Regions from separate parts of the Cytobacillus sp. FSL R5-0569 genome, predicted to be linked through region 2. Evidence: riboswitches for the same ligand, from Rfam matches in the RefSeq annotation. Region 2 holds a riboswitch; each other region holds the start of a gene.
What was found. A riboswitch is a leader RNA that binds a small molecule or an ion and turns the genes downstream of it on or off. The one in region 2 is predicted to bind thiamine pyrophosphate.

Region 1 (6,107 bases), 200 kb from region 2:
TCACCGGCATGTAAGCTCTTAGCTGCGATTTCCCCTGCTAGACTCATAGTAGCCATACCAATAACAGCCCCGTCAAACCAATTTTCTGAAACAGCAGCAGCAGTTGCTACTAATGAAGCTGTCATGCAGCCAGTTCCTGTTACCTTCGTCAAAAGATAATCTCCATTATCAATCACAACTAATTGCTTCCCATCTGTAATGACATCTTCTTTTCCACTAATAACAATGAGACAGTTTAGGACTTCAGCTGCCTCCTTTGCAAGTGCTTCAGGTGCTATTTCAATTGCCCCTGCATCAACACCACGCGTTTTTGTATTCTTACCAATAAGAGCAGAAACTTCAGAAGCATTGCCGCGAATAATGGACACTTTTATTGTGCTAATTAGCTCTTTTGCCTTATTTGTGCGATAAGTGGTTGCACCAACACCAACTGGATCAAATATTACTGGGGCCCCTTTTTGATTGGCAGTTTGTCCAGCTTTAATCATTGCCGCAAACATCGCATCATTAATAGTACCAAAATTAATTACGAGCCCATCTGCCATCATAGCCATTTCTTCTACTTCTAAGAGTTGGGTGGCCATAACAGGTGAACCGCCCATTGCTAGGGTCACATTTGCACAATCATTAATAGTTACTGTATTTGTTAAATGATGAATGAGTGGGGTATGTTCTTGTAACTGCTGAAAGACTCTCTCAACTGCTTCACTTGAAATCGCCATTATCTTTCCTCCATCTTTGCTTTGTTGTATAACTCATAAAAATGATTTGTCGGACCATGCCCATTACCGAGTGCTAGGCTATGCTCAATCGCTATGGAAATATAATTTTTCGCAGACTGTATGGCCTCAATAAGTTCTTCCCCTTTTGCTAACCCAGCAGCAATGGCAGATGATAGAGTACAACCTGTACCATGGGTGTTTTTTGTCTCTACTCTTCGACCATTAAACCAGTTGAAACTTTGTCCATCCCATAATAAGTCATTCGGTTCTCCTTCTAAATGTCCACCTTTTAATAAGACGGCTTTTGGCCCTAATTCATATAATTTTTTACAAGCTTGCTCCATATCATCAACCGTGCGAATTGTCATACCCGAAAGTACTTCAGCTTCAGGAATGTTTGGCGTAATTACAGTCGCAAGTGGTAACATTTTCGCTTTTAATGCTTCAATAGCTTGTTCCTTTAAAAGATGATGTCCACCTTTTGAAACCATAACAGGATCTAACACAATCACTTTTGGACTATAATGATTTAAACGGTCTGCGACGATTTTTACAGTCTCACTAGATGACAACATCCCGATTTTGACAGCATCAACTTGGATATCATCAAACACAGCTTCTATTTGGTCTTTTATAATATTGATTTCTATATCCTGTACCGAACGTACCTCTACTGTATTTTGAGCGGTAATCGCCGTAATGACGGACATGCCAAACACACCATTGGCGGAAAAAGTTTTAAGATCTGCTTGAATCCCAGCTCCTCCTCCTGAATCAGAACCTGCGATCGTTAATGCTGTTTTCATTGATGTAACCTCCAATAGCTTTATTCTTAATTAATACTCTTAATAAACCATATCCTAAAATTGCTCCAGTAAACGAGCTCACCATAAATGCTGGTAGGAATCCGAAAAGGGTTGCTTCTTGTCCTAAAAGTAATGTACTAATCGGATAAGTCGCTACTGCCCCTATCATTCCTGTTCCAACGACTTCACCTAGTGCTGAGAAGCCAATTTTTTTCGTTTTTTGATAAAGGAACCCTGCAAGTAATGCGCCAATCATACTCCCGGGGTAGGCAAAAACACTTCCAGTCCCCATCATATTTCTCAATGTAGATGAAAGAAACGCTTGACTAACGGCATACCATGGTCCAAGAAGTACAGCAGATAATACATTCGCCAAGTGCTGAATCGGAAAAATTTTCGCTATTCCAATCGGAATAAAAATGAGACTACTCGACACAGTAGTGATGGCTGCAATCGTTGCCGTCATCGTCATTTTTTGGATTTTATTCATAGACCTTTCCTCCTTTCGATAAAAATAAAAAAGCCGCTATTTTGAATAAGCGGCTTTGGTCATCATGATATGTATGACGTCACTCGCTTCCCTACGCTAGTATTAACTAGATCAGGTTCAAAGGGTTCATCTCAGCCAAGTATTTGGCACCCCTAGCATTTATTCATATATAAAAAAAATCCTCTACTTCCAAAAGGAAGCGAGGACGACTACATCGACACACTTCCCTCCACTGGTACAAACCAGATCAGGTTCAAAGGGTTTTGAACGGCATTCAATCTCAGCCTCTATGTGAAGGCACCCCCAGTGAAAACTTATAATATATGATGTCAATATAACATGAAATGATAGAAATGAAAATAAAAAACATTGGATAGAAACGATGTTGCGACATAAAACGTTATGATATGATATTTTATATAACATTCGGGAGGACAGTCTATGGAAGATAAGAGTATTGTACTTATTGGGTTTATGGGGGTCGGAAAGACATCCATAGGCACGGAATTAGCTAAGAAATTACAGTGGGGTTTAATCGACACGGATGAACGCATTGAACAACAGTTTGGGATGTCAACTTCAAAAATTTTCCTTGATCATGGTGAAGAAGTTTTTCGAAAAGCTGAAAGCGAATTGATTGAACAACTATCTGCCGAAGAAAAACAGATTCTTTCATTAGGCGGCGGCGCCTTTTTAAACAGTAAGAACCGCGAAATTTGTTTACAAAACAGTACCGTTGTCCTTATCGAGCTCTCATGGGAAAATTGGCTCGATCGATACCCATTGATTAAAGATACAAGACCGAAATTGAATGGTCTTTCTACTGACGAAATGTATCATCTCTACAAAGAAAGACAAGCTCATTATCAACCATATCATCTAAAAATCAATGTTGACGGGAAAACAGCTGAAGAAGCTGCTGAATTGATTGTTAGTGGGATAGGATAAAGCTTGTGATGATTATGGATATAGTTCATTAGAATATTTCTTTTACTATCTAAGTAATTCGCATTATCCTAAACGAATTTATGAAAGCCGGGCACTCCCTTGCTCGGCTTTCATTTGTGTTTGGTTCTAAATAAATTGCTGAATAACTCCCTTTTTGTGAGGCGGTTATCTCTGGTTTTCTTTCTGAGTGACTTGCTAAACCCTTTTGCGGGGCGCTCATTTCTGGTTTTCTTTCTGAGGGATTTGCTAAACTTTTTTGCAGGGGACTCATCTCTGAATCTCCTTTTGAGGGACTTGCTAATCCCTTTTGCGGGGCGCTCATCTCTGGTTTTCTTTCTGAGTGACTCGCTGAACCCTTTTGCGGGGCACTCATCTCTGGTTTTCTTTCTGAGTGACTTGCTAATCCCTTTTGCGGGGCGCTCATCTCTGGTTTTCTTTCTGAGTGACTCGCTAAACCCTTTTGCGGGGCGCTCATCTCTAATTCCCCTTCCGAGTGACTTGCTAACCCCTTTTGCGAGGCGCTCATCTCTAGTTTCTCTCCGAGGGACTTGCTAATCCCTTTTGCGAGGCGCTCATCTCTGGTTTTCTTTCTGAGGGACTTGCTAACCCCTTTTGCGGGGCGCTCTTCTCTGATTCCCCTTCCGAGTGACTTACTTATCCCTTTTGCGAGGCGCTCATCTCTGGTTTTCTTTCTGAGGGACACGCTAATCCCTTTTGCGGGGCGCTCTTCTCTGATTCCCCTTCCGAGTGACTTGCTAAACCCTTTTGCGGGGCGCTCTTCTCTGATTCCCCTTCCGAGTGACTTGCTAACCCCTTTTGTGGGGCGCTCTTCTCTGATTCCCCTTCCGAGTGACTTGCTAACCCCTTTTGCGGGGCGCTCTTCTCTGATTCCCCTTCCGAGTGACTTGCTAATCCCTTTTGCGAGGCGCTCATCTCTGATTCTCCTACTGAGTGACTTACTATCCCCTTTTTTTGTGATGTCATATAGATTTTTTGTGCACAAAGTCCTTTGTTCAACTTATAACTGCTTACTAGTAGATTGAACCCATCAGAATACATTTCAATCTATAAGATACTGTCACTTCTCTTCATTACTAAATAATTCAACTGTTTCTTCGGTTTTAAAACCCATTAATGATAATAAAAATAATTTCCACCACCATTAAGTGTATATTTCTCTTGTAAGAATCGTTGTATTGCGGAACTACTTATTGCTCCACCACACCAATCATAAATCGCCGTCTTTGTTACTTTTTCTGATGGAAAAAGAATAATAAAGTCATTGATTGCTTCACTTAATGCATCACAAGATGAAATGTTCCTCCTACATTTTGAGCAATGAAATTTGCGCAAACTCGCTCGCTTCATCTGCCCACCGCACTCACGACAAACCACTCCTTTTACCAAATCCTCCGTACAATATTCGATTTTTCTAGCGTAATTCTTTTCTTCTTTATGATGACTCAAAAAAGCATGAACAATTTTTGTATAAAATGGAGAGTGTTGAATGTCTATTTGATTTAGTTCTCTTAATAATCGTGGAATTTGCGGTGGAAGAATAACATTTTGTTTCTTTGTACGATCATATAACATAAACTCGGGATGAACAAAAACAAGTAGATAATCAAATGCAATGTTTAATTCGTGCTTAGTAAGGAATTGGTGTAGGAGGGTTTCATTTCTTTCGATTTGTAGGAGGGGATTTTTAATTTCCTTATTTGTTGGTGAATACCATTTAGTTTCCTGAACCATAAAATCACCACTATAATTTTTCACTTCGAAAGCAATGAGTTTGTGGGGAGTTACACAGAGTGCATCAATTTGAAAGGATGTATGATTTATTTCTAGCAATATATCATAGAGGATGGGGAATTTTGGTGAAAGTTGTTGCAAATCATCTCGCCATTTACTTTCTCCTTCATATCCTTTTTCTAACATTTTGAGATATTTTTCATTCTCAGGGGACAATTTTGATCTAAGATGGAGCACGCGTAATAATCGGAGTTGGTAAGAGGGATTGAGCGGTTTTAGGTCTGGCAAATTACTTCATCCTTTCTTTTTACTCTATTATAACGAATTTTCCGCATGAAAAAAATACCAATTTATTTAACTTCTCTCGGAAAGGACAACCTTGCTTGTTAAAAAGCGTAAAATCCTTTTGTGATTGTAGGGCTGAAGTAGCAAAATCAAACGATAATAATATATACAGTCATTCCATTTTCTCACTAAATCCATCACTTCGGTTTTATTCTTTTTAGTTTTTGTCCATTTTACAGAACCACATTTCTAGCCTAACCCTTTAAAAAACCACTTACCATCAATGGCAAGTGGTTTTTTTCTTCTATTAAATTGCTGTCGTAACAGCTTTTTCTTCGTCTACTTTCACAATCCAACCAAATTTATCTTCTACTTTTCCTTTTTGGATTCCTGTTAGCGTTTCGTAAAGTTTGCCGGCGATTTCACCTGTTTGTCCGCCACCAATGGTAAGTTTTTCGTTATTCCAGAATAGTTCTCCGACTGGTGAAATGACCGCTGCAGTACCCGTTCCGAATGCTTCTTCTAGCGTGCCATTTTTTTGCGCTTCATAGATCTCATCGATTGAGATACGACGCTCAGATAAAGGAATACCCCAGTCTTTAATGAGTTCAATAACAGAGTTTCTTGTAACGCCTTCTAAAATGCTTCCGTTCAATTCAGGTGTAACGACTTCACCGTTAATTTTAAAGAAAATATTCATGCTTCCTACTTCTTCAACATATTTATTTTCCTTGCCATCTAACCAAAGTACTTGTGAATATCCTTCCTGTTCTGCTACTTCTTGTGCTTTTAGGCTAGCAGCATAGTTTCCTCCTGTTTTGGCATTACCCGTTCCACCTTTGACTGCACGAACATATTCGCTTTGGACAGCGATTTTCACTGGGTTAATTCCTTCTTTATAATAGGCACCGACTGGTGACATGATAATAATAAATTTGTATTGATGTGATGGAGCAACGCCTAAATAAGGTTCTGTAGAAATAATAAATGGACGAATATATAGCGATGTTCCTTCTACATTTGGAACCCAATCACGATCAACTGCAATTAATTGTCTTAATGCTTGAACAGCAAGTTCTTCGTCAATTGGCGGAATACAGAGTC
Region 2 (6,107 bases):
TCCGGTCATTCCGGCAAATCCCACTAGCATCGAAAACTCCTGCTGCTTGAACCAAATGCTCAAAACAAGAACTAAATTGACCCATATAGTAGCATCGCCAATTCCACATAATAACCTAGCAAAGATGAGCATATAACTATTATCTAACGAACTATACAGGATGGTACCTAGCCCGTTTAGCAGTGTTCCAGCGACTAGAAATACATTGGGACCAAATCTATCAGAGAATAATCCGATGGGAATTTGCAATCCAGCATAAGCAAAAAATTGAATACTCGTTATCAGCCCAATCGTTGCTGCAGTTAAATGAAATTCTTCCATTAATTGATCAGTAATTAAACCAGGTGCTGTTCTTTGACTAACCATAAATAAATAGGCTAAAAGTAAAACACCAAATACAACCCATCTGTACTTACTTTGTTGTTTATTCATTTTTAAAACGCCTTCCTCAATTTAACATTCGTCTCTCATTATACGCTTATTGTCATTATATATATATAGGAAGTTTATATGTCTATGAGGGTGGAGAAGTAGAAGTCATTTCTATTGACTAGATGAGTAGTTTTTGAAGTCCGAACTTCTTTTTAGGAAAATCCGATACAACAAATTGTCTTTATTCCATAAACAAACCTGATACTACAACGATTATAAAGGGTATGATGTTAACAGAATTGAGTTAGTATGAACTAACCTTATTCTGTTAACACTATTCCCGCTTTCATTTATGAAGTTTTATGCATATGTTTTATCACTTAGCCACTTTTCTTGGGTATAAGCCATTTCCCAAAAAGCTAATTCATATTGACAGCTAATGGTAAATGCCATTTTCATTTTTTCTTTTTCTGTTTCAGATGCCATTTCAGCAAGCCGATCAAGATGATGAATTTGTTCCAGTACAAGTTTAACAAACCATTCTCCACCGTATGTATCAATCCAGGTACGATAGATTTCTTCTTTTGGTTTTGCCCCTTTAAAGCTCTGCCCAATATCATAATAAATCCAATAACACGGAAGCAAACTAGCGATGACCTCGCCAACTGTGCCTGTCTCTGCTACACGATATAAATGGGATGTATATGCATAGGCAGTAGGAGCGGGTCTAAACTGGTTTAACTCTTCTTCAGAAACTTTTAATACCTCCATAAATTTGTTATGTAACCCTAGTTCAGCTTCATAGGTACCTTGCGCATGCGAGGCCATTCTTGAGGTCATATATAAATTCTCTGCTTTAGAAGCAGCGATTGCTTGCACACGAGCAAAATGTGATAAATAGTAAGAATCTTGTAACACATAAAAGCGGAAACACTCAATTGGTAAATCTCCCTTAGCAATTCCTTTAACAAAAGGGTGTTCAAAATTCGCTTCCCATATATCATGGACTTCTTTCCTTAACGATTGTGTAAACGTTTCTTTTGTTGTCATCATTTCTACCTCTTCTCTTTTTTTTATCGAGCATAAAAAATCCAGAAAAGCGAAAAACCACTTCCTATAAGAAAGTGGTTACTGTATACATTATTCATTTAGTTATAGTTATAATGTTAACTAAATTTATATACGCCACTTCCCTACGCTGGTATCAACCAGATCAGGTTCTAAGAGTCTTAAAGTTATTACACTTTAATCTCAGCCTTTTAAAGGCACCCCTAGTGGATTTATTCAATTATGCTTTCAAAGTTATGTTATCATCTTATCAATAAATGTCAACCTAAATGAAAACTGCAAGTTTAGTAAATAAGCAATGTCGAGCTTCTCTTTCAGTAACCATTATGAAACAAGTTGGATGAATGCTTCAACTGACGTAATACCCGGCTTAAATTGGCATTGACTCAAGGATGGATAACACCAAATATTCTCCAAGCATTTAAACTCTCTGCCGTTAGACCAGACCCTCCCCCCCCTTCTCGTTCGGTGAAGTTTTTCTTTATAATGAAAGCTTTCGACTTTTTATCAGCTTAAAATATGTTTATACTAGAATTATGATTTTGGATAAAGAATGGGTGAATACTACTTGGAAACACATATTTTTTCAAAGGGAGAAGAAATCGCCAACGCGATCGTACACGGAATTGGTGCGCTATTAAGTATTGCGGCTCTCGTCATTTTAACTGTTTTTTCATCCTTATATGGAACACCTTGGCATATTGTCAGCTTTGTTCTTTTTGGTACAACGATGGTTATTTTATATTTCTCATCAACTTTGCTACATAGTTTACCTGCTGGAAAAGCAAAGGATGTATTTGAGATTCTCGATCATTCTTCCATTTACTTTTTTATTGCTGGAACGTTCACACCGTTTCTATTTATAACAGTTAAAGGACCCTTAGGATGGACTTTATTTGGTCTTGTTTGGGGGCTAGCGATTGCTGGTACGGTTTTCAAATGTTTTTTTGTTAAAAAGTTTTTAGTCTTCTCGACATTACTATATGTTTTGATGGGCTGGCTAATTATATTTGCCTGGGAGCCCTTGGTTACACACTTACCCACACAAGGAATGATTTTCCTCATTATCGGTGGCGTACTATACACTGCTGGTTCAATATTTTATGTATGGAGAGGATTTAAGTACCATCACGCATTGTGGCATGTTTTTGTTCTCGCTGGTTCGATTATGCATTTTTTTGCTGTTCTCTCGCTTCTACCATGATCAAAATTTACTTCTTTATAAATGATCTGCAGATGGCTACTCTCACCGCCTGCAGATTTATTAATATCCGTTTGTTGAGTTTTTATGACAATACGTGTTTAATCTAAAAAAACTACTACTTATAATAACTTCATTACTTCATAGCGAAAACTCACTTTTTTATACCCTTGTTTGCGATACATATCCTTTGGCGTGTCATTGCTGTCGGCTACAAGTATAACCCTATGATTGCTAAATCGTTTCATTACTTCATATTGCAAACTTGCAGCAATCCCCTTTAATCGGTGAGCTGGTAACACACCTACATTATCAATTTCAGCTGTACACTTATTAAAAAATACTTGTAATGAACCTGCTGGCACACCATGATCATATGCGAGTAACTGTAACGTATCTTTTGCATTATAATGATAGGAATGCATGCTTCTATTAAGATTCACATATTCCTCACCATAATCTTGATCAAAGTTTCTCTGCAATAGTAGATATTCTCGTAAATTATCATTTGTCACTTCCTCAACCACGATTTCGTTCTTTCTATCTTTATATATAAATTGAAGAGGTTTAATTTCATATAACTCCTGACACCCGATCGTATAAAATTGTTGATAAAGGTATAATAAAACATCCTCTTGAATCATTTCGTCTGCTGGTAAATAAAACTTCAAATGTTCTTGTTTATGCTCTTTCTGATAGTCTTCTAAATACCTCTGTGCCAGTTGAAAATCTTGCAAACTAGGATTTATTTTAAATTGAATAAAGTTTGCATCATATTTAAAATAGAACTGTTTTGTGCCATAGTGATCAAAGTTGGCTTTCTCTGCTATTAGATTACCATCATGGTGTATATCTCTGAAACTAACCAATGCCTATCTCTCCCCTACTTCTAGCTCTTAAGTTTAACGATTAATATTCCTCACTCTCAAAAAAATACCTCTATCTATTTTATCATTTTTCGCAATAAAGAAGCCCGAACATAAATGTTCGGGCAACAATACCTCGTTATTACAAATACATTTCGATACCGGGTCCAATCGGAATACCGAATAATCCAAAAATGAATAGCATGACTACCCAAATTACTAAGAAAACCATTGAATAAGGAATCATTAAGGAAATAAGCGTGCCTAAACCTGCTTTTTTATCGTATTCTCTCATAAAAGCAAGAACTACAAGGATATACGGATTTAGTGGTGTAATAATATTTGTAGTTGAATCGGCAATTCTATACGCTGCTTGGATAAAAGCAGGGTTATAATCAAGTAACATAAACAATGGAATAAAAATTGGGGCTAATAATGCCCATTGAGCAGACCCACTAAAGATTAATAAATTCAGAATAGAGACGAAAATAATAAATCCAATAATAACAGGAATACCAGTTAAATTGATGGAAGATAAGAATTCCGCACCATTGACTGCAATCCAAGTACCTAAATTGGACCAGTTAAAATAAGCAATAAATTGTGACGCAGCAAATATAAGGACGATATAGCCTGCCATATCTTTCATCGAATCTGCCATATACTTTGGAATATCAGCACTTTTTGTGATTTTCTTTACTGTTACTCCGTATGCTGTTCCCATCGTTATAAAGAATAATAAAACAATTGGGATAATTCCACTTAAAAATGGGGAAGGAATCATACGACCTTCTTCGTTTCTAAGAGGGGAGTCTGGCCAGAAGATAATTGTAAGTAAAATAGCAATATATGCTAGACCCGCTATAACGGCATTTCTTAACCCTTTTGACTCGATAGCTGAAACCGGTTCAAAATTCTTTTTCAAATCCCCATCATATTTTCCTAATCTTGGTTCAATTACCTTTTCAGTTAAGAATCCACCGACTAAAGTTAAGAGAACAGTAGAAATCGACATAAAATACCAATTATCAACAGGTGATACAACAAATGAAGGATCGATTGCTTTAGCAGCCTCAGTAGTAATTCCCGCCAATAATGCATCTGTTCCAGCGATTAAGACATTAGCTGAAAAACCTGCACCTACTCCAGCAAAGCCGGCTGCTAAACCAGCTAATGGATGCCTACCAACAGTGTAGAAAACCATCGCAGCTAAAGGTGGTACAAGTACAAACGCCGCATCTGAAGCAATATTCCCCATAATACCAATAAAGAAAACAGCATAAGTGACTAATGACTTTGGTGTACTTAAGATCGACTTTTTAATGGCTGTTTCTAGTAAACCAACTTTATCAGCTAAGCCTACACCAAGCATCATAGCTAACACAAGACCTAGTGGGGCGAAGCCAGTAAAGTTAGACAGCATCTCAGTTAATATAAACTGCAATCCTTCACCAGAAATTAAACTTTTTATTGCCAACTCTTCCCCTGTTCCTGGGTGCTCAACAGTAACATCAAATTGATTAACTATGAACGTTAATATCATTACAAACGCTGCGAGATAAACGAAAATAAAAAATGGATCTGGTAGCTTGTTCCCTATCGTTTCAATGCCTGACAAAAACTTGGACATCAAGCCCTTCTTTTCTGGTTCGTTGTTTACATTTGCTTGCAAATCATTTCACTCTCCTTATGTCAGAATTTATCGGAATTTATCCTTAACATTTCCGTTATTATATCATCACATTTATATTGTGAATAGTCTTTTTTTAATCTTTTTTGTCTTTTTTATTAATTTTCTAATAAATATCATTTTTATTTACAAATAAAAGAATATATAGGAATTATATGGTTGATAATGATTCTCAATGTTCGTCTTTTATTAGGTGTTATTTAACTTAAACGATAATAAAAACCTAAACAACTGGAAATAAGTGATATTTCTAGTGTTTAGGTTCAAATCATACGGATTTATTTTTTATTGTTTGGCAAACTGATTAAAGTTTATTTGATAAATTTTTCGTGGTCTCCCTCGATGACCTGTCTCTTCTCCTATAATTTCAGCTAAACCTATCTTTTCCATCTCCATCAATATTCTTCTTGCGTTGCGATCAGTGCTTTTTAGCCAATGAGATAAATCTTGAGAAGTAATCTTATTTTTTTGGTAGTGTAATGATAAAGACTCAATTTTTGCAACAATCTTACTACTTATACCTGCATCTTTAAATATTTTTTCCCAATCATTTCCGTAAATCCTTGAATGAAAACTTATTTCTTCTTTTTCATTATTAATAATTGTTAATTCTTTCTCTTCATTAACAGAGATAACAATAGGGCCCTTAAATTCACGGGCATGAGAGAAAGCCATACTCACATTTTCCTCAGCCTCTAATACCGTTAAGCCAAAGCCTACACCTATGCGAACACGTAACCGACTATGAACAAAAATCTCTTCACTGATCGTCAACATCGATTGGTCTCTCATAAAGAGCTCAAGCTCTCCTCGCGTAGTAAAAATATAGTGAACGCCATCATCCATCTGGACTATCGAACCATTCATTTGTTCACCAACGTCAAGCAAGACTTTCTTTAGTTCTAGTTCT
Region 3 (6,107 bases), 280 kb from region 2:
TTTGTAGTAATTTTCTATTGTGCCTTGGTCTCCGGTTTCTATTGGTGTTCTTATGTCCATCGCATCATCTAACCACATCACATCAGTTACACCTTGAACCTTATTTAATTTCTCTTTAATAACGAGCGCTTCTTGGATTGTTACATTCTCAACCATTACGCTTGTATTTGGAATGCCACTAGTAAACTCATCTTCCATCACTTCTAAAGCAACGGTAGATTCAGCTTCTGCTGGGATATAATCTTTCATATTATAATTAACATTCACAAACAGAAATCCAATAGCAGAAAGCACTGATAACAAAAAGAAAATGATTGTTACAGATTTTTTATAACGAATAATAAACTCAATCATTATTGGTTTCCCCACTTCTTGATGTTGAAATTCTTTTACAGTAACATTATACATACCACTGTGTTAGATAAACAACAAACAGTTGTGTAAAAAATGTTTAACATCCAACATTTAAGCGTACTTTGTTGGATTTCTCTAAAAAAGTGAGGGTGGCATGATGAACAAAAAATTGGATCGTCGGAAACAATATACTCGTATGGTGTTAAAGGAAAGTTTAATGGAATTATTAAGAGAAAAGATAATTTCATCCATTACCATTAAAGAATTATGTCAAAAAGCAGATATCAATCGTTCTACTTTTTATAGCCATTATCGTGATCAATTTGATTTACTCCAGCATATTGAAGATGAGATTTTGTTAGAATTACAAGTCACTTTAAAACAGTACAACCATAATGAGACAAATGAAACTTTTGCAATGACGAAGTATTTATTAGATTATGTTTATAAACGAAGTGCTGATTTTCTTGTTTTATTTAGTGACCATGGTAACAAAGCTTTTCAAACGAGAGTGATTGATACTGCACAATCAATCATTATTAATAGTTTAAAGGAAGATCCGCAGGTCATAAATATAGATAAATCAAAATATATGATTTACTTTGTAATTAGTGGATGTATTTATGTAATTGAAAAATGGTTAATGAATGGGATGAAAGAATCTCCGGAAGAAATGACAACCATTATTACTGAAATTAGTAATCGGGTTATTCTTCATTCTAAATAGTATGCGAATATATCAACATTCTTCACATCAATATTTTATTCACCTCTACTATATTGCGATTTAAACTGTATTCCTTACTCTTTTGCATCATTTACGTATCAATTAGTAAATTGTATTTATCTCTACTACATTATCAATTGACAAGTATTGGTTTACAGATAATGATTTTTTGCTTATGATAGGATAGACGAACAAATAAAATATATCGAATGCGCTAGGGGAGCTATATTTAATGGCTGAGAAGGCAATTGCCTGACCCTTATAACCCGATCTAGATAATACTAGCGTGGGGAAGTGCAGTTGGTCAGTGTATTCTCTTTTTTTTCTGCATAGCCAAACTGCATTCCATCGGGGTGCAGTTTTTTTTGTTCAAAAAATGTTAAAAGGAGATTTTTGTATGAATCAATTATGTGGAACAAGTAGTATCGTAGGTTGTCAGTTTACGCTTTCTCCAATGAGTGAGAGGTATGTGGACATCATCTTATTTGCCCTTAAAGAAGTGAACATGTCAAAGGTGTGGTCAGAAACTGATGATGTATCTACTTGTATCCGTGGTAAGCAAATTCATGTTTTTGATGTAGTGAGGGCAATCTTTTTACACGCAGCTAAAACAGGAGAACACATCGCTATGAGTGGTACCTTTTCGATTGGTTGTCCAGGAGATTCAGCAGCAGATGTATACATGGACGAATCTGACATTGCCTTGAACAAGGATGATACAAAAGAAATAGACCAGCTTGCAGGTTGTAAATTTGCCCTCTATCCCTTAGGGAGGGAAGATTATATGGAAAAAATTTATGAGCAAATTGATTGGTCCAAGGAGACTGAAGTAAACGTTAGCCATAGCCATTATGCCACAAGGCTTGATGGCAAGGTGAATGATATTTTTAACTTGTTACAGAACGTTTTCGATCAGACCAAGCAAGATGTATCTCATGTGACAATGACATTCACATTATCAGCTAACAGCCCTACTGGAAAAGCTAAAGAAGTGAAAGTCTCATGATAAAATCATGGCGTCTGAAAGATATTGTTCTCATGTCAGTCCTGGGTGTCGTATTTGGCTTTATTTATTTAGGGTTTTTTGGGGTCGGTAAAGTTCTTGTTGCCATCCTTACCCCGTTTGGGTTTGGACCCATTGGTTATGAATTGATTTATGGCATATGGTTTATTGTATCCATAATAGCTGCTTACATTATCAGAAAGCCAGGCGTTGCTTTTACAGCAGAAACCATTGCTGCTATTACCGAAGTACTTGTCGGCTCAACATCTGGACCCACTTTAATTCTTTCAGGGATGGTGCAAGGATTAGGGGCGGAAATCGCTTTTGCTCTGACAAAATGGAAAAATTATCAACCTCGTATTCTCGTTTTTTCAGGTGTCAGCGCTGCATTTATTAGTTTTCCTTACCATTTCTTTGTATCAGGTTTTCATGCCTATGAATCCTGGCTTATTATGACAATGTTTGTTATACGTCTCTTAAGTGGAGCTATCATTGCTGGTTATTTAGGAAAAATATTAGCAGATCAACTAGCGAAAACTGGTGTTTTAAATGGGTACCCTATTGGGAAGGAGGTACTAGCAAGGCATGGAAAATCATCAACCAATTTTTGAATTAGACTCTTTCTCATTTTCCTTTGATAAACACGATGAACCTTCTGTAAATAATGTAAGCTGTAAGTTATATGCAGAGGAAGTGACTTTATTACTTGGAGCAAGTGGTTCTGGCAAAAGTACACTGACACTATGTTTAAATGGTCTATATCCTGAGGCGGTTGAAGGTTTTACTTCAGGGGACCTTTTATATAAAGGGAGAAATATCTCCTCCTACCCCAAAGGAGTAATAAACCAAGAAATAGGCATTGTCTTTCAAGATCCAGAAAGTCAGTTTTGCATGGTTCGTGTAGAAGATGAATTAGCATTTGTGTTAGAAAACTTGTCTATTCCCAGATGCCAAATGAAACAAAGAATAGAACATGTGCTAGATATTGTAGGATTATCACAATATATGAAACATAACATTCACCATCTTTCAGGAGGACAAAAACAAAAGGTTGCGCTAGCTTCTATCCTTTTAATGGACCCTCAATACTTAATTTTAGATGAACCTACAGCAAATTTAGATCCGATATCTAGCCTCGAGTTTATCGAGACAATTATTAAGATTCAAAAACAACAAAGATTTGGTTTGCTTGTAATTGAACACGAAATCGATGACTGGGAACCATACGCTCATCGGTTGGTTGCGCTTAATAAAAAAGGAGAAATACTTTTAGATAGTACGCCGAAGGAAGGTTTTCAAAATCATTTACATAAGTTGACGAAGAATCGTATAAGAGTTCCTAAAAGGTATGAAAATAGGAAAATGCCTAGTCGACCATCAAGTGAGAAAGAAAGTACAGAAGTAATCGTCAATCTTAAAGATATACAATTTAACTATAAAAATAAGCAAATCCTAAATGAACTTTCCTTTTCAATCAAAGAAGGGGACTTTTGCGCAATAGTTGGCGAAAATGGTGCTGGTAAATCTACTTTATTACAGTTAATAGCCAAATTAATTAAGCCCGTATCAGGCTCAATCGATTTTTTAAACACTCCATTAAGTAATTGGCATGAAAACGAATTGTATAAGAATATGGGCTATGTATTTCAAAATCCTGAGCATCAATTTATTAACCAAACTGTATACGATGAAGTGTGTTTTGGTATCAAGCTAAGTGGCTATTCTACAGAAGAAACAGAAAGAATGGTTCATCATTTATTAACCGATTTTGATCTCTTATCTGATAAGTGGAAAAATCCATTTTCCTTAAGTGGTGGCCAAAAAAGAAGGCTAAGTGTAGCAACGATGTTACATTCCAAACCTGATTTACTTCTATTCGATGAACCAACATTTGGACAAGATGCCTATACGACCTCTCAATTTATGCGTAAAGTCATGCACCTAAATGATAAAGGGGCCACCATCGTTTTCGTTACACATGACATGGATTTAGTTGATTCATACTGTAATAATGTCTTGGTTATGCAACAAGGAAAGATCGTTTATGATGGTACACCTAAAGCACTTTGGCGAAAAACTGACCTTTTAGAAAGAGCCAGATTAAGGATACCTTACCGCTTACGGTTGATAAATGAAGAGATGACGATATGATACACTCATTAAATCCAACCATAAAAGCTATTACGGTTATCTTACCTGCCATTTTGTTGAGCTTTTCCTTTGATATTATTACACCAGCGATTATGTTTATTTATATCCTGATACTTACCTTTTTCTTCAGTAAACTGAACATAAAGAAATGGTTGTTTTACTTTATACCGATGTCCTTTTTTACGCTCGGGTTAGCTTGGATGACAATGCTGTATACGGATGATAAGTACGCAACTGGTCCTATTGTTTTTTCGTTCTTTTCTTTTGATATTAGGATGGGTAGCATTATAGTTAGTATGAGTTTAGCACTAAGGTCATTGTGTTTTATAGGGTTATCTTTACTCTTTGCTTTTACAACTGATCCAACAAAATTTATGTTAAGTTTAATGCAGCAAGTTCGCCTTTCACCTAAGTTAACTTATGGTATTTTGGCAGGGTATCGCTTTGTTCCAACCTTCAAGCACGAATTAGACCTGTTAAAGAAAGCTCATCGTGTTCGGGGCCTTGGTCGTGCAAAAGGATGGAGAAATCGCGTGGAACATACGAGACAATATTTTATCCCCCTATTAGCTGGCGCCATTCGGAAGGCTGAAAGAGTCGCAATTGCAATGGAATCAAAAGGTTTTACAGGGTCAAAAGATCGAACCTATTATACTGTAATGAAAATCAAAGCGACTGATTACCTATTTTTTATCATCATGCTTATCATATTAATAATCGCCTATTACGTCTCCTATCGATTGGGTACACTTAATATATTTGGCCATCGGATTATGCCCTAACTTTACTCGCTAAAACCTTTCTAAGTAAAATTAACAACGAACAAGTTCAGTTATATGATAAGAATTTGTTCGTTGTTGATTATCTTAAAGTACTTAATTCTAATTTTTTTATTGAATCAAGCAAAGAGAGATTTATTTAATCAATCTCATCCATCCCCCACGCTTTGAACAATGCTTTCAAGCTGTGTTCCAATTGCTCTTCACGAATACCTGCAAAGCCTAATATAATTTGCGGTTCTTTATCATCTCTTCTAATTATGGAGTAATTAGATAAAGGATAAATTTTCAAGCGCTCTCTTTTTGCGCGTGCTACGAGTTCGCTTTCATTCATTCCGTTCTTGACAATCAATACGACATGTAATCCAGAGCTTTCTCCCATAACTTCTAATTGCGGAAAGGACTTGAGTACGTTTAGAACTATTTCGACCTTTCTTCTATAAACTTTTTTCATCCGGTTTAAATGCTTTTCAAACTCCCCGTCTTTCATAAATCCACTTAAAGCATTTTGGTCTATTCTCGAAACCGTGCAATGATAAAAAGATAATTTTTCTTTATAAGATTTAACAAGGGGTTTTGGCAAAACCATATAACTAATTCGCAATGATGGAATAAAAGATTTAGAAAAAGAGCCTAAATAAATAACCTTTTCCCCTCTGTCCATACTTTGCAGAGACGGTATCGTTTTTCCGTTATAGCGAAACTCGCTGTCATAATCATCTTCAATAATGTAGCGATCATCCTTCTCTGCTGCCCAATTCAACAATTGTTGTCTTCGTTGAATCGGTAAAACGGTTCCATAAGGGAAATGGTGTGAAGGTGTCGTATACAGGATATCTATAGGTGATTTTTTTATGGCGTGAATGTCGACTCCTTGTCTATCCACTAAAAGTGGATACACTTCATATCCGTAATTATGTAGTATCTTCATCATTAAATGGTAACCTGGGTCTTCCACCCCATAGACTGTATTTTTATCAAATAGAAAAATCAGCTGTTGTAAAAGAACTTCTACACCTGCACCAATTACTATTTGTTCAGACTTGCAAGTTACGCCACGGGAATGATATAAGTACTGCGCAATTTCCTGCCT
Region 4 (6,107 bases), 2.3 Mb from region 2:
TAGGCTGGATATCCACCGGCTGGCATGGAGGCGAGCAAAACCATTTTTTCAACAAGGTTTGGATACATTGCTGCAAATTGCAACGCAATACCACCTCCATTTGACCAACCAATGATTGTTATTTTATTTAAAGAAAAATGATCACAAAATAATTTCAAATCATAAGCGAATGTCTTAAAATCCTCTATTGGCTGATTGTAAGTAGATCGGCCATAACCTCTTAAATCCGGGGCATAGACCGTATACTTTGAAGGTATTTTCTCCAAAAATACGTCCCAATGATTCGCTGAGGCATAATTGCCATGAACGAGAAGTAGAACCTTCTCTCCCCCATCCTTTTTCAGATAATCATACACTTCACCGTTACTTAACCTGCATTCCATTTAAACACCTCTACTTTCTCCTTTAAACCTCTCATACTATTCGATTAAAGCTATCTTTATTCCTTTTTATGTTAAAATATTACATAAACATTCTAATAAAAGGAGAGATTGTATGAACGTTGAACTCACACGTTTTAAGGTTAAAAAAGGAAAAACAAAAGCTGTAGACGAATGGTTACAATTCCTTAATCATCATATGAAAGAAGTACTCCTCACACTTGAAGAAGAAAAAATGTATATTGAAACGATTTTTCGCGAAGTACAAAACGAAGATGAATATCTTTACTGGTATTCTGTACAAGGTAGGGATGGGATTGAAGTGACTGAATCCACCCACTGGGTAGATAAAAAACATCTCCAATATTGGCAAGATTGTATAGATGAAACCTACAAACCAGTTAATTTAATTACCGAAGTCGTTATGATTCCAGAGAAAATCAGAGCAAATATGACTTAGCTTAAATAGGCTAAGCACTTTTCACCTTCCGTCCATATAAGAAGAACGAAATGAGTCCTAATACGGTATATAATATAACAGCATTCACCATACTACCTACCTCAAACCAATACGAAACTGGAATTATTATCGCAGCGGATGAACAGATAAAGCCTATGATCATCTGCTTTATTAAGCGCGCGCAAATAATACCTTGGATAATAAAAGCTAGCGGAAAAAGGACATAAATCCCTAATAATAAGATTTTGCTAAACGGAAAAAATGAACATATCCACGTAAATATAAAAATACATATAGAGGGAAATAAAACTCGAAAAAACATCTTCATGTCAGTGTTCATCCCCTTCTTTTTATAGACAATATTATAGCCTTCCACCAAAACCACAATAAAACAAGATAACCGAAAACACTATACAACGCCCATAGTGCACCATCAGAAAGCTCATGAAGGAAAAACTCCCCTTCATTCATTTCTTCACCGCGACCAATAGCATTGAATATAGAAATAAAAGGGATTGTTAGAACAAAAAAGATGACAAATAATGCTGTTTTTCTAATTTGTTTCCTCCATAACATTCTTAACGCCATCATAAATGAAATAAACAAAAAGAGATAATACAATAGCCAAAACCATAACGGTAAACTCACCATAAACATTCCCTCACCCCTCTTGAGTGTAATATTACACTAAAAGAAATTTATTGTAAATAATTTCTTTTTATGTCCTAAATTCACCACTTTTAATTAGGCGCATACACTAAACGATATAACACCTGCCCCAAAATCATGCATAATAAAGTGAGGAAAAGTCATGAGATTCAGCTTTTTATCCCCGGTTTATAATAGTGAACAATGGGTTCGCTCGATGCTTGATAGCATTCCTAAAGAATATGCCGATGAAATCATTGTTTGTGATGACGGATCAACCGATCAAACATTATTGATGTTAAAAGAATATCAACAACAGTACCCTCAACTAAAAATCTTAGAAAATGGGGAAAATCGTGGCGCTAGCTATTCGTATAATCGTTGTATCGAAGCCGCAACTGGAGATTATATTGCCATTATTGATAGCGATGATATTTATTTACCAACCATTCGTGAAGTACTCGCTAAAATAGATGGTGAGTACGACATTTATTATTACAGCATGGTGACAAAGGATGGCCAGCTCTTTCAAGCAACGGAAGAAAATTATCGTGAATGGTGTGGGCAATTTAGGATCATTAAGAGAAGCTGTGTGGGAGAAGCGAGATTTTCTGAAAGACCGGATATGGCGGGGGACTGTGATTTTCATCAAGCGCTCTTAGAACAAAACCCTTCAGTGCACATAACAGGAATTATCGCTTACTGGTATAACTATCCACGAATAAATTCCGAATATTATTTATACTATTTTGGATTAAAGTAAGCCCATTGTGGGAAATGACAGAAAGGTGCGTTCCATACTTATGTTTAAAAATAAAACGCTATTAATTACAGGTGGAACCGGCTCGTTTGGGCATGTGGTGTTAGAACGTTTTTTGCATAGTGAAATAAAAGAAATACGCATCTTTTCTCGTGATGAAAAAAAACAAGATGACATGCAAAAACAGTATGCAGATGGAAGAATCTCTTATATCCTCGGCGATGTTCGGGATATGAGTACTTTATTACCAGCTGTGGACGGGGTTGATTACATTTTTCATGCAGCAGCCTTAAAACAAGTACCCTCATGTGAGTCACATCCGCTAGAGGCGGTGAAAACGAATATTCTTGGCACCGATCATGTATTAAGTGCAGGCATACAAGCAGGGGTAAAGAAAATTGTCTGCCTATCAACGGACAAAGCAGCCTATCCAATTAATGCAATGGGAATGTCTAAAGCTTTAATGGAAAAGACATTTATCGCTAAATCGAGACAAGCTAACGCTCGTGGTACCATTATATGTGGCACAAGATACGGAAATGTCATGGCATCAAGGGGGTCCATCATTCCGCTACTCATAGAACAAGTAAAGGAAGGAAAGCCGCTAACTGTTACGCATCCTTTAATGACCCGTTTTATGATGAGTTTAGATGAGGCTGTCGAACTCGTATTGTACGCTTTTGAGAATGCTTGTAATGGGGATATTATGGTACAAAAATCGCCTGCTGCCTATATTACAGATTTAGCACAAGCGATTAAAGAACTTTTTCACGTTAGCCTTCCTTTAGAATTAATTGGCACACGGCCGGGAGAAAAGCTCTATGAAGTTTTACTAACAAAAGAAGAAGCAGCGAAAGCTATTGATCTTGAAGGCTTCTATCGCATTCCTCGAGATACCAGAATAGAAACTGATACAAACTCTGTAGAAGAATATCACTCCAATAATACTTATCGTCTCTCTGTAGCTGAACTAAAAGAAAAACTACAATCATTATCCTATGTTCAAAAAGAGCTAAAAAAATGGAAAAGGTTAAATTAATATATTTGACCGCTCCCTATTTTTCGTGAGTTGAGCACCTTCATTGACCAAGTTAATAATCGCCAACTCACTTACTATTCTTATATATACTGAATTTATAGGGATATCCTACCAACCTTCTAAAGGAAGGTTGTTGTTTGATGTAGTTTCTGATAAATTAGGATTCAACATGACTAGCATATTGAGGAGTTACATACATGGAAATACAAAAAAGTAGTACGATGATACAATCCTTGCAAATAGGCATTTCTATCATCGAATTAATCTATCAAAAAGATACCCCAATGAAATTCTCAACCATTCAAGAAGAAACCGGTATTACGAAAAGTAATTTATATAAATATTTAAATACACTTACGCAATTGAACATGCTCTATCGTGAAAAAGGGACAAACCTGTATTATCTTGGAAGCAAATTGATTCAATATGGTACAGCCGCCTTTGGTAGTCGTGATATTGCCGATGCAATCACTCCGTATATGCAGGAACTTTCTTCGCTTACTTCCTGCACCGTTTCGTTTTCATTATGGACAAACAACGGACCTATTACGACAAAGATTTGTCATTCGAATGAACCACTTCATATTGGTACACAACTAGGCGGAAGCTTACCACCAACATCTGCCGCAGGGAAGATTTTCTTAAGTTTCTTAAACCCAGTACTGACAAAAGATTGGCTAGGAGACGGGGAAGCGATCGATAACGCAGAATGGCAAATGATTCAACAATCGAAAATCTCCTTCGCTACCGAACCTTTAATTCCATCGATTTCTTCGGCTTCCGTCCCTTTGCTAGACTACCAGAATCAATTACTCGGTGCAGTGACAGTTGTTGGATTTAACGATAAGATGCCTAAGGAAGCATCGGATCCGATGAGCAAGCAACTGCTGAAGTTTCACCTACAAGCATCTTCTATGTTTGGCTATCGATATAAACAAGGAAAAATTGAACAATACTGATTGAACGTTCAATCGACCGTTTTAACATCTAGTAGAATAAAATACTAGTGAGAAAATTAAGTTGTTATTTTAAAAATATCCTTTTCTGCGAATAAATTGGAGTTTAGCTTCGACTTAGTCTCACATTTGCTGATATAAGCTCTTTACTGATTTATCAACCTACAAAATAAGTCCATTTTATTGAAAAAGGCCGCCATAAACAAAGATGACGACCTTTTTTATCTTAGTTCATCGTCAATCCATGATCAACGACTAGATTTTGTCCCGTAATCGCTCTAGCGCCTGGAGAGGCTAAGAAAACAACGGCTTCTGCTACGTCTTCTGGTTTTGTCACACGGCGGATAGCAGAGTTATCAGCCACAATCGCAAATACCTCAGGGGTAGTAACAGCACTTGCATCCGTTGTTTCTAATAATCCACCGGAAACCATATTCACATTAATATCATACTGTCCGAGCTCTTTGGCCATATTGCGTGTAAAGCCAATTAATGCCGCTTTGGCTGTTGTATATTCATGGTAGGCAACGACTGGGTTCTGGTAAAGATTCGTGCCAATACCAATCACACGGGCTTGCTGTGAATCCTTTAGAGCCGGAAGAGCAGATTGAACAACATTTAAGCTTGCTTTTATCGCGCCTTCAAACTGGGTTTGATAGCTAGCCCAAGATAATTCCTCTACTTTCGCCTGTGCCACAGGATCAAATTTAAATTGAACTAATGCATTATTTACAACGATATCCAAGCGACCAAAATGAGCAATTGTGTCTGCTACCATTGCTTTTACTGCTTGATGATCTCTTACATCAGCTTGGATAGCCAATGCACGATCTTGTCCGATTTTTTCAACTACTGCATCTGCTTTTTCTTTATTATTAAAATAATTAACGACTACTTTGTAGCCCTCCTTACCAAACTTTTCAGCAATTGCAGCTCCTAATCCACGACTTGCTCCTGTTACTAACACGACTTCTTCTCTCACGCTATTCCCTCTTTTCAATAGATGTAATTAAAAATGTTCAGGGAAACAAAACAAAAGGCTCCCCGAAAATGGAGAGCCTACCATACATATGCATATAGTTGGAAGATGCTCCCTACGATCGTCTTAACGAACAGGTTCTAAGGGTCAGGTTTTAACCTTCTCAACTCATTTTCTGAGTCCCCCTGCAACAATTTTTAATTATTTTTAGTTTAGCATACAAATAGTTTCCTAGCTATGAATCGAAGTTCATTTCGAAACTGACCATTTGCTTTATGTTTCTCACCATTGTTTTAAACGGGGATTCTTATCTAGAATCGATTCATATTGTTTCTCATTACCGTAGAGGCTATTCGGGTCAAGCAGCTTATATCTCTCATATTTTTCTAATCGATCTTTTTCTTTTGCCCAGCCTAAATGCTTGACTCGCATTGTGGATAAACTGTGGGTAAGTTGGAAGATGTTTTCTGGAAATCTCCCACAATGCTGTGGTGTTTCTTTCCAGACAGGCTGAAAGGTTGATCTAACTCTTGCTAGAAATGGACGGTATAAGAAATGTGCTTGCCAGTATTCATCTTCACGATAATGGTCTTCATCCCACATATCATACAGTCTAAAACAGTACAGGTCGATAGTATCCTGTTTAACAAAGTCATCAATATAATCAATAAAACTCTCCTCAAACCATTCATCTGCGTCAAGATTTAATACCCAACCTAAAAAACCATTCGTTGCTTCTAACCACTGTTGTTTTCTTAGTTCCACTTCATTGGCAAACTGGGAGCTTGCATTCTTGACCAATTTAATTGGCATACCTTTTAGTTCTTGCAAGAAAATCGATATAGTCTGATCAGTACTAGCATCATCTATAATCACAGCTTCATC

Region 1: another riboswitch for thiamine pyrophosphate. It lies ahead of thiW (energy coupling factor transporter S component ThiW); the one in region 2 lies ahead of tenA (thiaminase II).
Region 3: another riboswitch for thiamine pyrophosphate. It lies ahead of MKX78_RS12295 (YkoF family thiamine/hydroxymethylpyrimidine-binding protein); the one in region 2 lies ahead of tenA (thiaminase II).
Region 4: another riboswitch for thiamine pyrophosphate. It lies ahead of MKX78_RS01855 (3-oxoacyl-ACP reductase); the one in region 2 lies ahead of tenA (thiaminase II).

The regions. Positions count from the first base shown of each region.
Region 1 is NZ_JBBOWW010000001.1:2,478,647-2,484,753, forward strand. It holds gene thiM (hydroxyethylthiazole kinase) at 1-722, opposite strand, end outside; gene thiD (bifunctional hydroxymethylpyrimidine kinase/phosphomethylpyrimidine kinase) at 722-1,528, opposite strand; gene thiW (energy coupling factor transporter S component ThiW) at 1,497-2,018, opposite strand; TPP riboswitch at 2,090-2,182, opposite strand; TPP riboswitch at 2,226-2,333, opposite strand; gene MKX78_RS12725 (shikimate kinase) at 2,460-2,966, shown strand; gene MKX78_RS12730 (hypothetical protein) at 3,016-3,492, opposite strand; gene MKX78_RS12735 (hypothetical protein) at 3,621-3,899, opposite strand; gene MKX78_RS12740 (nuclease-related domain-containing protein) at 4,098-5,006, opposite strand; gene MKX78_RS12745 (branched-chain amino acid aminotransferase) at 5,311-6,107, opposite strand, start outside.
Region 2 is NZ_JBBOWW010000001.1:2,677,600-2,683,706, forward strand. It holds gene MKX78_RS13630 (MFS transporter) at 1-432, opposite strand, end outside; gene tenA (thiaminase II) at 733-1,422, opposite strand; TPP riboswitch at 1,546-1,655, opposite strand; gene trhA (PAQR family membrane homeostasis protein TrhA) at 2,009-2,644, shown strand; gene MKX78_RS13645 (GNAT family N-acetyltransferase) at 2,764-3,510, opposite strand; gene MKX78_RS13650 (AbgT family transporter) at 3,650-5,137, opposite strand; gene MKX78_RS13655 (hypothetical protein) at 5,483-6,107, opposite strand, start outside.
Region 3 is NZ_JBBOWW010000001.1:2,393,618-2,399,724, forward strand. It holds gene MKX78_RS12285 (efflux RND transporter permease subunit) at 1-354, opposite strand, end outside; gene MKX78_RS12290 (TetR/AcrR family transcriptional regulator) at 512-1,081, shown strand; TPP riboswitch at 1,288-1,391, shown strand; gene MKX78_RS12295 (YkoF family thiamine/hydroxymethylpyrimidine-binding protein) at 1,479-2,087, shown strand; gene MKX78_RS12300 (ECF transporter S component) at 2,084-2,695, shown strand; gene MKX78_RS12305 (ABC transporter ATP-binding protein) at 2,670-4,235, shown strand; gene MKX78_RS12310 (energy-coupling factor transporter transmembrane component T family protein) at 4,232-5,017, shown strand; gene pdxR (MocR-like pyridoxine biosynthesis transcription factor PdxR) at 5,154-6,107, opposite strand, start outside.
Region 4 is NZ_JBBOWW010000001.1:342,494-348,600, reverse strand. It holds gene phaZ (intracellular short-chain-length polyhydroxyalkanoate depolymerase) at 1-383, opposite strand, end outside; gene MKX78_RS01880 (DUF6176 family protein) at 496-840, shown strand; gene MKX78_RS01875 (hypothetical protein) at 1,177-1,497, opposite strand; gene MKX78_RS01870 (glycosyltransferase family 2 protein) at 1,652-2,251, shown strand; gene MKX78_RS01865 (polysaccharide biosynthesis protein) at 2,292-3,287, shown strand; gene MKX78_RS01860 (IclR family transcriptional regulator) at 3,485-4,246, shown strand; gene MKX78_RS01855 (3-oxoacyl-ACP reductase) at 4,470-5,225, opposite strand; TPP riboswitch at 5,318-5,419, opposite strand; gene MKX78_RS01850 (glycosyltransferase) at 5,505-6,107, opposite strand, start outside.